One region of the Variovorax stachyos genome, then DNA from elsewhere that is predicted to be linked to it. Evidence: riboswitches for the same ligand, from Rfam matches in the RefSeq annotation. Region 1 holds a riboswitch; the other holds the start of a gene.
What was found. A riboswitch is a leader RNA that binds a small molecule or an ion and turns the genes downstream of it on or off. The one in region 1 is predicted to bind S-adenosylhomocysteine.

Region 2: linked by a shared signal. The riboswitch ahead of ahcY (adenosylhomocysteinase) and the one ahead of metH (methionine synthase) in region 1 are both predicted to bind S-adenosylhomocysteine.

Annotation. Positions count from the first base shown of each region.
Region 1 covers NZ_JBLFFN010000008.1:116,823-120,676, forward strand. The annotation lists gene metH (methionine synthase) at 1-2,109, opposite strand, end outside; S-adenosyl-L-homocysteine riboswitch at 2,130-2,224, opposite strand; gene ACMGEZ_RS16770 (PACE efflux transporter) at 2,233-2,670, opposite strand; gene ACMGEZ_RS16775 (LysR family transcriptional regulator) at 2,763-3,650, shown strand; gene ACMGEZ_RS16780 (SH3 domain-containing protein) at 3,647-3,854, opposite strand, start outside.
Region 2 covers NZ_JBLFFN010000001.1:86,500-90,353, reverse strand. The annotation lists gene ACMGEZ_RS00430 (TlyA family RNA methyltransferase) at 1-26, opposite strand, end outside; gene ahcY (adenosylhomocysteinase) at 46-1,485, opposite strand; S-adenosyl-L-homocysteine riboswitch at 1,558-1,628, opposite strand; gene ACMGEZ_RS00420 (hypothetical protein) at 1,728-2,357, shown strand; gene ACMGEZ_RS00415 (peptide chain release factor 3) at 2,431-3,854, shown strand, end outside.

The sequences.
Region 1 (3,854 bases):
CACGATGTCGTCGTCGTTCACGGTGTTGGCGGGCCAGAAGCCGATCACGCCGTTGGCGGTGAGCCAGCGGCCCTCGATCAGGCGCTTGAGCATGCGCTGCCCGTCGCCGAAGACGCGCACCGCTTCGCTGCCCACCACCTCGTCCTTGAGGATCGCGGGGAAGGGCCCGGCCAGGTCCCAGGTCTGGAAGAAAGGCCCCCAGTCGATGTACTTCGCGAGCTCGCTGAGGTCGAAGTTGCGGAACATGCGCCGCCCGGTGAACTTGGGCACCGGCGGCACGTAGCCCTTCCAGTCGATCGGCGTCCTGTTGGCGCGCGCCTTGGCCAACGGCCACAGCGGCACCTGCTTCTTGCTGGCATGCAGCTGCCGGACCTTGTCGTAGTCGGCGTTGAGCTCGTCGATGTAGGCGGTGGCCTGCTCCGAGAGCAGCGACTGCGCCACGCTCACGCTGCGCGAGGCGTCGGGCACGTAGACCACCGGCCCCTCGTAGTGCGGCGCGATCTTCACGGCCGTGTGCACGCGGCTGGTGGTAGCGCCGCCGATCAGGAGCGGGATCTTGCGGATGCGGAAGTGCTCGTCCTTCTGCATCTCGCCGGCGACGTACTGCATTTCCTCGAGGCTGGGCGTGATCAGGCCCGACAGGCCCACGATGTCCGCGCCCTCGACCTTGGCGCGCGCCAGGATCTCGTGGCAAGGAACCATCACGCCCATGTTCACCACCTCGAAGTTGTTGCACTGGAGCACGACGGTGACGATGTTCTTGCCGATGTCGTGCACGTCGCCCTTGACGGTAGCGATGACGATCTTGCCCTTGGTGCGCACGTCGCGGCCGGCGGCCTCGTCCTGGCGCTTCTCTTCCTCGATGTAGGGGATCAGGTGGGCGACGGCCTGCTTCATCACGCGCGCCGACTTCACCACTTGCGGCAGGAACATCTTGCCGGCGCCGAACAGGTCGCCGACCACGTTCATGCCGTCCATCAGCGGGCCCTCGATCACGTGCAGCGGGCGGCCGCCCTTGGCGAGGATGGCGCGGTAGGCCTCCTCGGTGTCCTCGACGATGAAGTCGGTGATGCCGTGCACCAGCGCATGCGACAGGCGCTGGTTGACCGACACCGGCTGCTCGGGCGTGCCGCGCCACTCGAGCTTCTTGCTGTCGTCCTTGGCGCCGCTCTTGGCGGTTTCGGCCACTTCAACCAGGCGCTCCCCTGCGTCGGGCCGGCGGTTGAGCACCACGTCTTCCACGCGCTCGCGCAAGGACGGCTCGAGGTCGTCGTAGACGCCCACCATGCCCGCGTTGACGATGCCCATGTCCATGCCCGCCTGGATCGCGTGATAGAGGAACACCGTGTGGATGGCCTCGCGCACCGGGTCGTTGCCGCGGAAGCTGAAGCTTACGTTCGACACCCCGCCCGAGACCTTGGCGCCCGGCAGGTTCTTCTTGATCCAGCGCGTGGCCTCGATGAAGTCGACCGCGTAGTTGTTGTGCTCCTCGATGCCGGTGGCGATCGCGAAGATGTTGGGGTCGAAGATGATGTCCTCGGGCGGGAAGCCCACTTCATCCACCAGGATGCGGTAGGCCCGTTCGCAGATTTCGATCTTGCGCTGGTACGTGTCGGCCTGGCCCTTCTCGTCGAAGGCCATCACCACCGCGGCCGCGCCGTAGCGGCGCAGCAGCGTGGCCTGGTGCTTGAAGCTCTCCACGCCCTCCTTCATGCTGATCGAGTTGACGATGCCCTTGCCCTGGATGCAGCGCAGGCCCGCCTCGATCACCTCCCACTTGGAGCTGTCGACCATGATCGGCACGCGCGCGATGTCGGGCTCGCTGGCGATCAGGTTCAGAAAGCGCACCATCGCGGCCTTGCTGTCGAGCATGGCCTCGTCCATGTTGATGTCGATCACCTGCGCGCCGTTCTCGACCTGCTGGCGGGCCACCGCCAGCGCCTCCTCGAACTGGCCGTTGAGAATCATGCGGGCGAAAGCCTTGGAGCCGGTGACGTTGGTGCGTTCGCCGATGTTGACGAACAGCGTGCCCGCGCCGATCTGCACCGGCTCCAGGCCGGACAGCTTCATCGGGGGGACTTGGACGGGAGAAGTGGAATCTGAAGACATGTACTCACCTGCGAACGGGGTTCAGGCGAGCGTCGTTGCACTCCAGCGAATGGAAGCCCAAGCCTGACGCGGCGCCCTGGTCAAGGGAGGCCGCGCTGCAACGCTCCTTGGGAGCCGGGGATTTTACGCCGGCTTCGCGGCCCCGGACGCCGACGCGGGCAGGCCGAAGATCCCGTCGAAGGCCCAGTTGAAGATGAAGGTGTAGACCAGAAAGAACACCACCAAGCCCAGGTCCATCACCAGCGCCTGCCACAGGCTCACGTCCAACCACCAGGCGAAGACCGGCACCAGGAAGGCCACCAGCCCGCCCTCGAAGCCGATCGCGTGGGCGATGCGGCGGCGCAGGCTGCGTCCACGTACGGTTTGGCGCGACTCCCAGCGCTCGAACAGGGCGTTGAAGCTGAGGTTCCAGAGAATGGCGATGGCCGAGGCCAGCACCGCCGCCACGCCTGAATGGCCGGCGCTCTGCCCCGTCATTAGTGCCAGTCCCGCACTTGCCACAATGATGGCGATGCCCTCGTAGAGCGTGATGTAAAGGACGCGGCGCTTGAGCCCTTGCATGAAATCGATCCTGTGGTGCTGTGGATCCGCTCGACTTTATGTGTCTGTTGCTGATATAAAAAGTCATCTTCTTTCAGGTTTTCTGATAGCCGATGAGTTTCACCAGCGACAACGTGGAGGTTTTCCTCGCCGTGCTCGACCACGGCTCGTTCTCGGCCGCCGCGCGCGCCCTGCACCGCGTGCCCTCGGCGGTCAGCATGGCGATCGCCAACCTCGAAGCCGAGCTGGACCTCGCCTTGTTCGACCGCAAGGGACGTGAGCCCCAGCCGACGCCCGCCGCGCGTTCGCTGGAGCCGCAGGCCCGTTTGCTGGCGGCGCAGCTGCAGCAATTACAGGTGCAGGCACTGGCCCTCACCCGGGGTCTGGAGAACCGGCTGACCCTCGCCATCGCGCCCGAGCTGCTGGCCGCGCCTTGGAGCGGCGCGTTGGCCACACTCGCGCAGGAGTATCCGCAGCTGGAGGTCGAGGTGCTGGCCGCGCCGCAGGACGACGCGCTGGCGCTGCTGCACAGCGGCCGCGCGCAGCTGGCGCTGGTCTTCGAACGCCCGAGCCTGGACGGCCGCGAGGCCTTTCACGAGGTCGCCAACGAGATGATGGTGGCCGTGATCGCGCCAGGCCATCCGGTGCTGGCCGGTGCCGGCGGGCGGCTGCGCGAGGATCACCTGAGGACGACCCGGCAGATCGTCGTGGCGGGCCGCGACCTGGCCACCCGTGACCCGCGCTTCGAGTTCGCGCGCCATGTCTGGCGCACGGACAACGCGCTGGCGGCGCTAAGCCTGATCACCGCCGGGCTGGGCTGGGGTTGGCTGCCGCGCAACTTCGCCCGGCCGCATGTGGCGGCCGGCGCTCTGCTCGAGATCCCTTTCGAGAACCTCTCGAACGGGTTGGACCTGTGGGTGGACGTGGTCTGGTCGCGCGAACGCCCACTGGGCCTGGGAGCGCAGCGCTTCGTGGCGCTGATCGCGCGCAAGAAGGACTAGGGTTGATCGTTCGACGGCGGCCGGTTGATCCGGTCAAGCTGCCGTTGCCGCAGATCCGCGCCAGGCATGGCCGGCGCCGGGCCCGGCGCGGGACTTGGCGCCGGCGGGCGGCCGGCCGCTTGGCCCGGGTGCATTTGCGGGGGGCGAGCGCCCGGCTGCATGCCCGGCGGCTGGGCGTGCTGGGGCGGCCGGACGCCAGCATCG
Region 2 (3,854 bases), on a different contig from region 1:
TCGACGAGCAACTGGTCGGCGCGCACGGCGTTGCGCGGCCCCCGCTCAATAGCGGTAGCTGTCCGGCTTGTAGGGGCCGTTCTTGTTGACGCCGATGTACGCGGCCTGCGCGTCCGTCAGCACCGTGAGCTCGGCCCTGAGCTTGGAAAGCTGCAGGCGCGCAACCTTCTCGTCCAGGTGCTTGGGCAGCACGTAGACCTTGCCGACCTGATAGGCGTCGGGCTTGGTGAAGAGCTCGATCTGCGCGATCGTCTGGTTGGCGAAGGAGGAGCTCATCACGTAGCTCGGATGGCCCGTGCCGCAGCCCAGGTTCACCAGTCGGCCCTTGGCCAGCAGGATGATGCGCTTGCCGTCCGGGAAGATCACGTGGTCGACCTGCGGCTTGATCTCTTCCCACTCGTACTTCTCGAGGGAGGCGACCTCGATCTCGTTGTCGAAGTGGCCGATGTTGCAGACGATCGCCTGGTCCTTCATTGCGAGCATGTGGGCGTGCGTGATGACGTCCTTGTTGCCGGTCGTGGTGACGAAGATGTCGGCCTTGTCGGCGGCATATTCCATGGTCACGACGCGATAACCTTCCATCGCGGCCTGCAGCGCGTTGATCGGGTCGATCTCGGTCACCCACACCTGCGCGCTGAGCGCGCGCAGCGCCTGGGCCGAGCCCTTGCCCACGTCGCCGTAGCCGGCCACCACCGCCACCTTGCCGGCGATCATCACGTCGGTGGCGCGCTTGATGCCGTCCACCAGCGACTCGCGGCAGCCGTAGAGATTGTCGAACTTGCTCTTGGTCACCGAGTCGTTCACGTTGATGGCGCGGAACAGCAGCGTGCCCTTGGCGGCCATTTCGTTGAGGCGGTGCACGCCCGTGGTGGTCTCCTCGGTCACGCCGATGATCTCGGCCGACTTGCGGGTGTACCAGGTGGGATCGACGGCCAGCTTGGCCTTGATAGCCGCGTAGAGGATGCGCTCCTCGTCGCTGGTCGGGTTGGCCAGCACGCCCTGGTCCTTCTCGGCCTTCTGGCCCAGGTGCATCAGCAGCGTGGCGTCGCCGCCGTCGTCCAGGATCATGTTCGGGCCTTCGCCGGCCGCGCCCTTGGGGCCGAAGTCGAAGATGCGGTGGGTGTAGTCCCAGTAGTCCTCGAGCGACTCGCCCTTGATGGCGAACACCGGCGTGCCGGCGGCGGCGATAGCTGCGGCCGCGTGGTCCTGGGTCGAGAAGATGTTGCACGAAGCCCAGCGCACCGTGGCGCCCAGGGCTTGCAGGGTCTCGATCAGCACCGCGGTCTGGATCGTCATGTGCAGCGAGCCGGTGATCCGGGCGCCCTTCAGCGGCTGGCTCTTGGCGAATTCTTCGCGGATGGCCATCAGGCCGGGCATTTCGGTTTCGGCTATCTTGATTTCCTTGCGGCCCCAGGCGGCAAGGGACAGGTCGGCGATCGCCTGGTCGGCAGTGGACACCGGGGAAGCTTTGAGTACGGCGCTCATGAGGACTCCAAACAAGTTTGAGTGAGGCCGCTGCTTTCGGGGTTCTGGCGGAACAGACTCACCCGCGAGAACAGCGGTTGAGCGTGGTTGCGATGTGTGGTCCGAGCCTCACGCCTGGCGGCGCTGCAACGCTCCTCGGAAGGCGGCATTTTAGCGTGTGCGGCACTTCGGCGGCCAGCAGCGATTTGCCGATCGTCCTAGACTGCTTCCGGTTCGTCCCGGACTGCCACCCCTCAACCCCCATGCCCATATTCAAAGCCCTTGCCACCTCGCTCGTGGTCGCCGCCTCGGCCGCAGTGTCCGTCACTGCCTTCGCGCAGGAGACCGTGCGCGTGCGTGGCGTCATCGAGCGTGTCGACGCCGCTTCGCTCACGGTCAAGGACCGCAGCGGGGAAACCGTGACGATGGTCCGTCCCGCCGACATGAACGTCTCCGAGGTCGTCCCGCTCACGCTGGCCGACATCAAGCCGGGCAGCTTCGTCGGTGCCGGCGCGATGCCGCAGCCGGACGGCACGCAGCGGGCCGTCGAAGTCCTTGTGTTCCCGGAGGCCGCACGCGGGACGGGCGAAGGCTTTCGCCCCTGGGACCTCATGCCCCAGAGCACGATGACCAACGCCACCGTGGCCCAGCTCGAAGCTGCCCCGTCCTCGGCGCCGGGCGGGCACAAGCTGCTGCTCAAGTACAAGGACGGCGAGCAGACCGTCATCGTGCCGCCCGGCACGCCGGTCGTGACCTTCAAGCCGGGCAACGCCGATCAGGCCGCCCTGGTGGTGCCGGGGGCCAAGGTGGTGATCACCGCGCAGGTGAAGGACGGCCGACCCACTGCCTTGCGCATGCTGGTCGGGCGCAACGGCTTCACGCCGCCGATGTGAGCCGCTCTCGCTAAAATCACGAGCTTTGCCTACCAGCCGCCCGCGCCCGTGAGCGTGCACCGCGTTCACTCCCATGTCCTTCGCCTCCGAAACCCGCCGCCGTCGCACCTTCGCGATCATTTCCCACCCCGACGCCGGCAAGACCACGCTGACCGAGAAGCTGCTGCTGTTCTCCGGCGCGATCCAGATCGCAGGCTCGGTGAAGGCGCGCAAGGCCTCGCGCCATGCCACCTCCGACTGGATGGAGATCGAGAAGCAGCGCGGCATCTCCGTGGCCAGCTCGGTGATGCAGATGGTCTACCGCGAGCACGTGATCAACCTGCTGGACACGCCGGGCCACAAGGACTTCTCCGAGGACACCTACCGCGTGCTGACCGCGGTCGACTCGGCCCTGATGGTGATCGACGCGGCCAACGGCGTCGAAGCGCAGACCCGGCGCCTGATCGAGGTCTGCCGCCAGCGCGACACGCCCATCATCACCTTCGTCAACAAGATGGACCGCGAGGTGCGCGAGCCGCTCGAGCTGCTCGACGAAATCGAGCGCGAGCTGGGCATGCCCTGCGTGCCCATGACCTGGCCGGTGGGCCAGGGCAAGAGCTTCGGCGGCATCGTGAATCTGCGCACGAAGGCGATGACGGTGTTCGAGTCGGGCAGCGAGCGCCTGCCGCAGGACTTCGAAACCGTCGCGCTGGCCGAGCCCGAAGCGCTGAAGAAGCGCTTCGGCCACGAGTTCGAAACCGCCATGGAGAGCATGGAGCTCGCCACCGGCGCCTCGCCGGCCTGGGACCGCGAGGCCTTCCTGTCGGGCAAGCAGACGCCGGTCTTCTTCGGTTCCGGCGTCAACAACTTCGGCGTGATGGAGGTGCTCGACGCGCTGGTCGAGCTTGCGCCGCCACCGCAGCCGCGTACCAGCACCACCCTGGTCAACCGCCAGCCGGTGGTGCGCGAGATCAAGCCTGATGACAAGGACTTCGCCGGTGTGGTGTTCAAGGTGCAGGCCAACATGGACGCCAACCACCGCGATCGCATCGCCTTCGTGCGCATGGCGTCGGGAAAGTACACGCCCGGCATGAAGCTCAAGGTGCAGCGCACCGGCAAGGAGCTGCGTCCGACCAGCGTGGTCACCTTCATGAGCCAGCGGCGCGAAGCGGTGGAGGAGGCCTACGCGGGCGACATCGTCGGCTTCACCACGCACGGCGGCGTGCAACTGGGCGACACCATCACCGACGGCGCCTCGCTGCAGTTCACCGGCCTGCCCTTCTTCGCGCCCGAGCTCTTCATGACCGTGATCCTCAGGAACCCGCTGCGCACCAAGCAGCTGCAGCAGGGCCTGGCCCAGTTGGGCGAGGAAGGCGCGATCCAGGTGTTCCGGCCCGAAGTGGGCGGCCCGATGCTTCTGGGCGCGGTAGGGCAGCTGCAGTTCGAGGTGGTGCAGCACCGCCTGAAGACCGAGTACGACGCCGACGTGCGGCTGGAAGGCTGCCAGTACACCGGTGC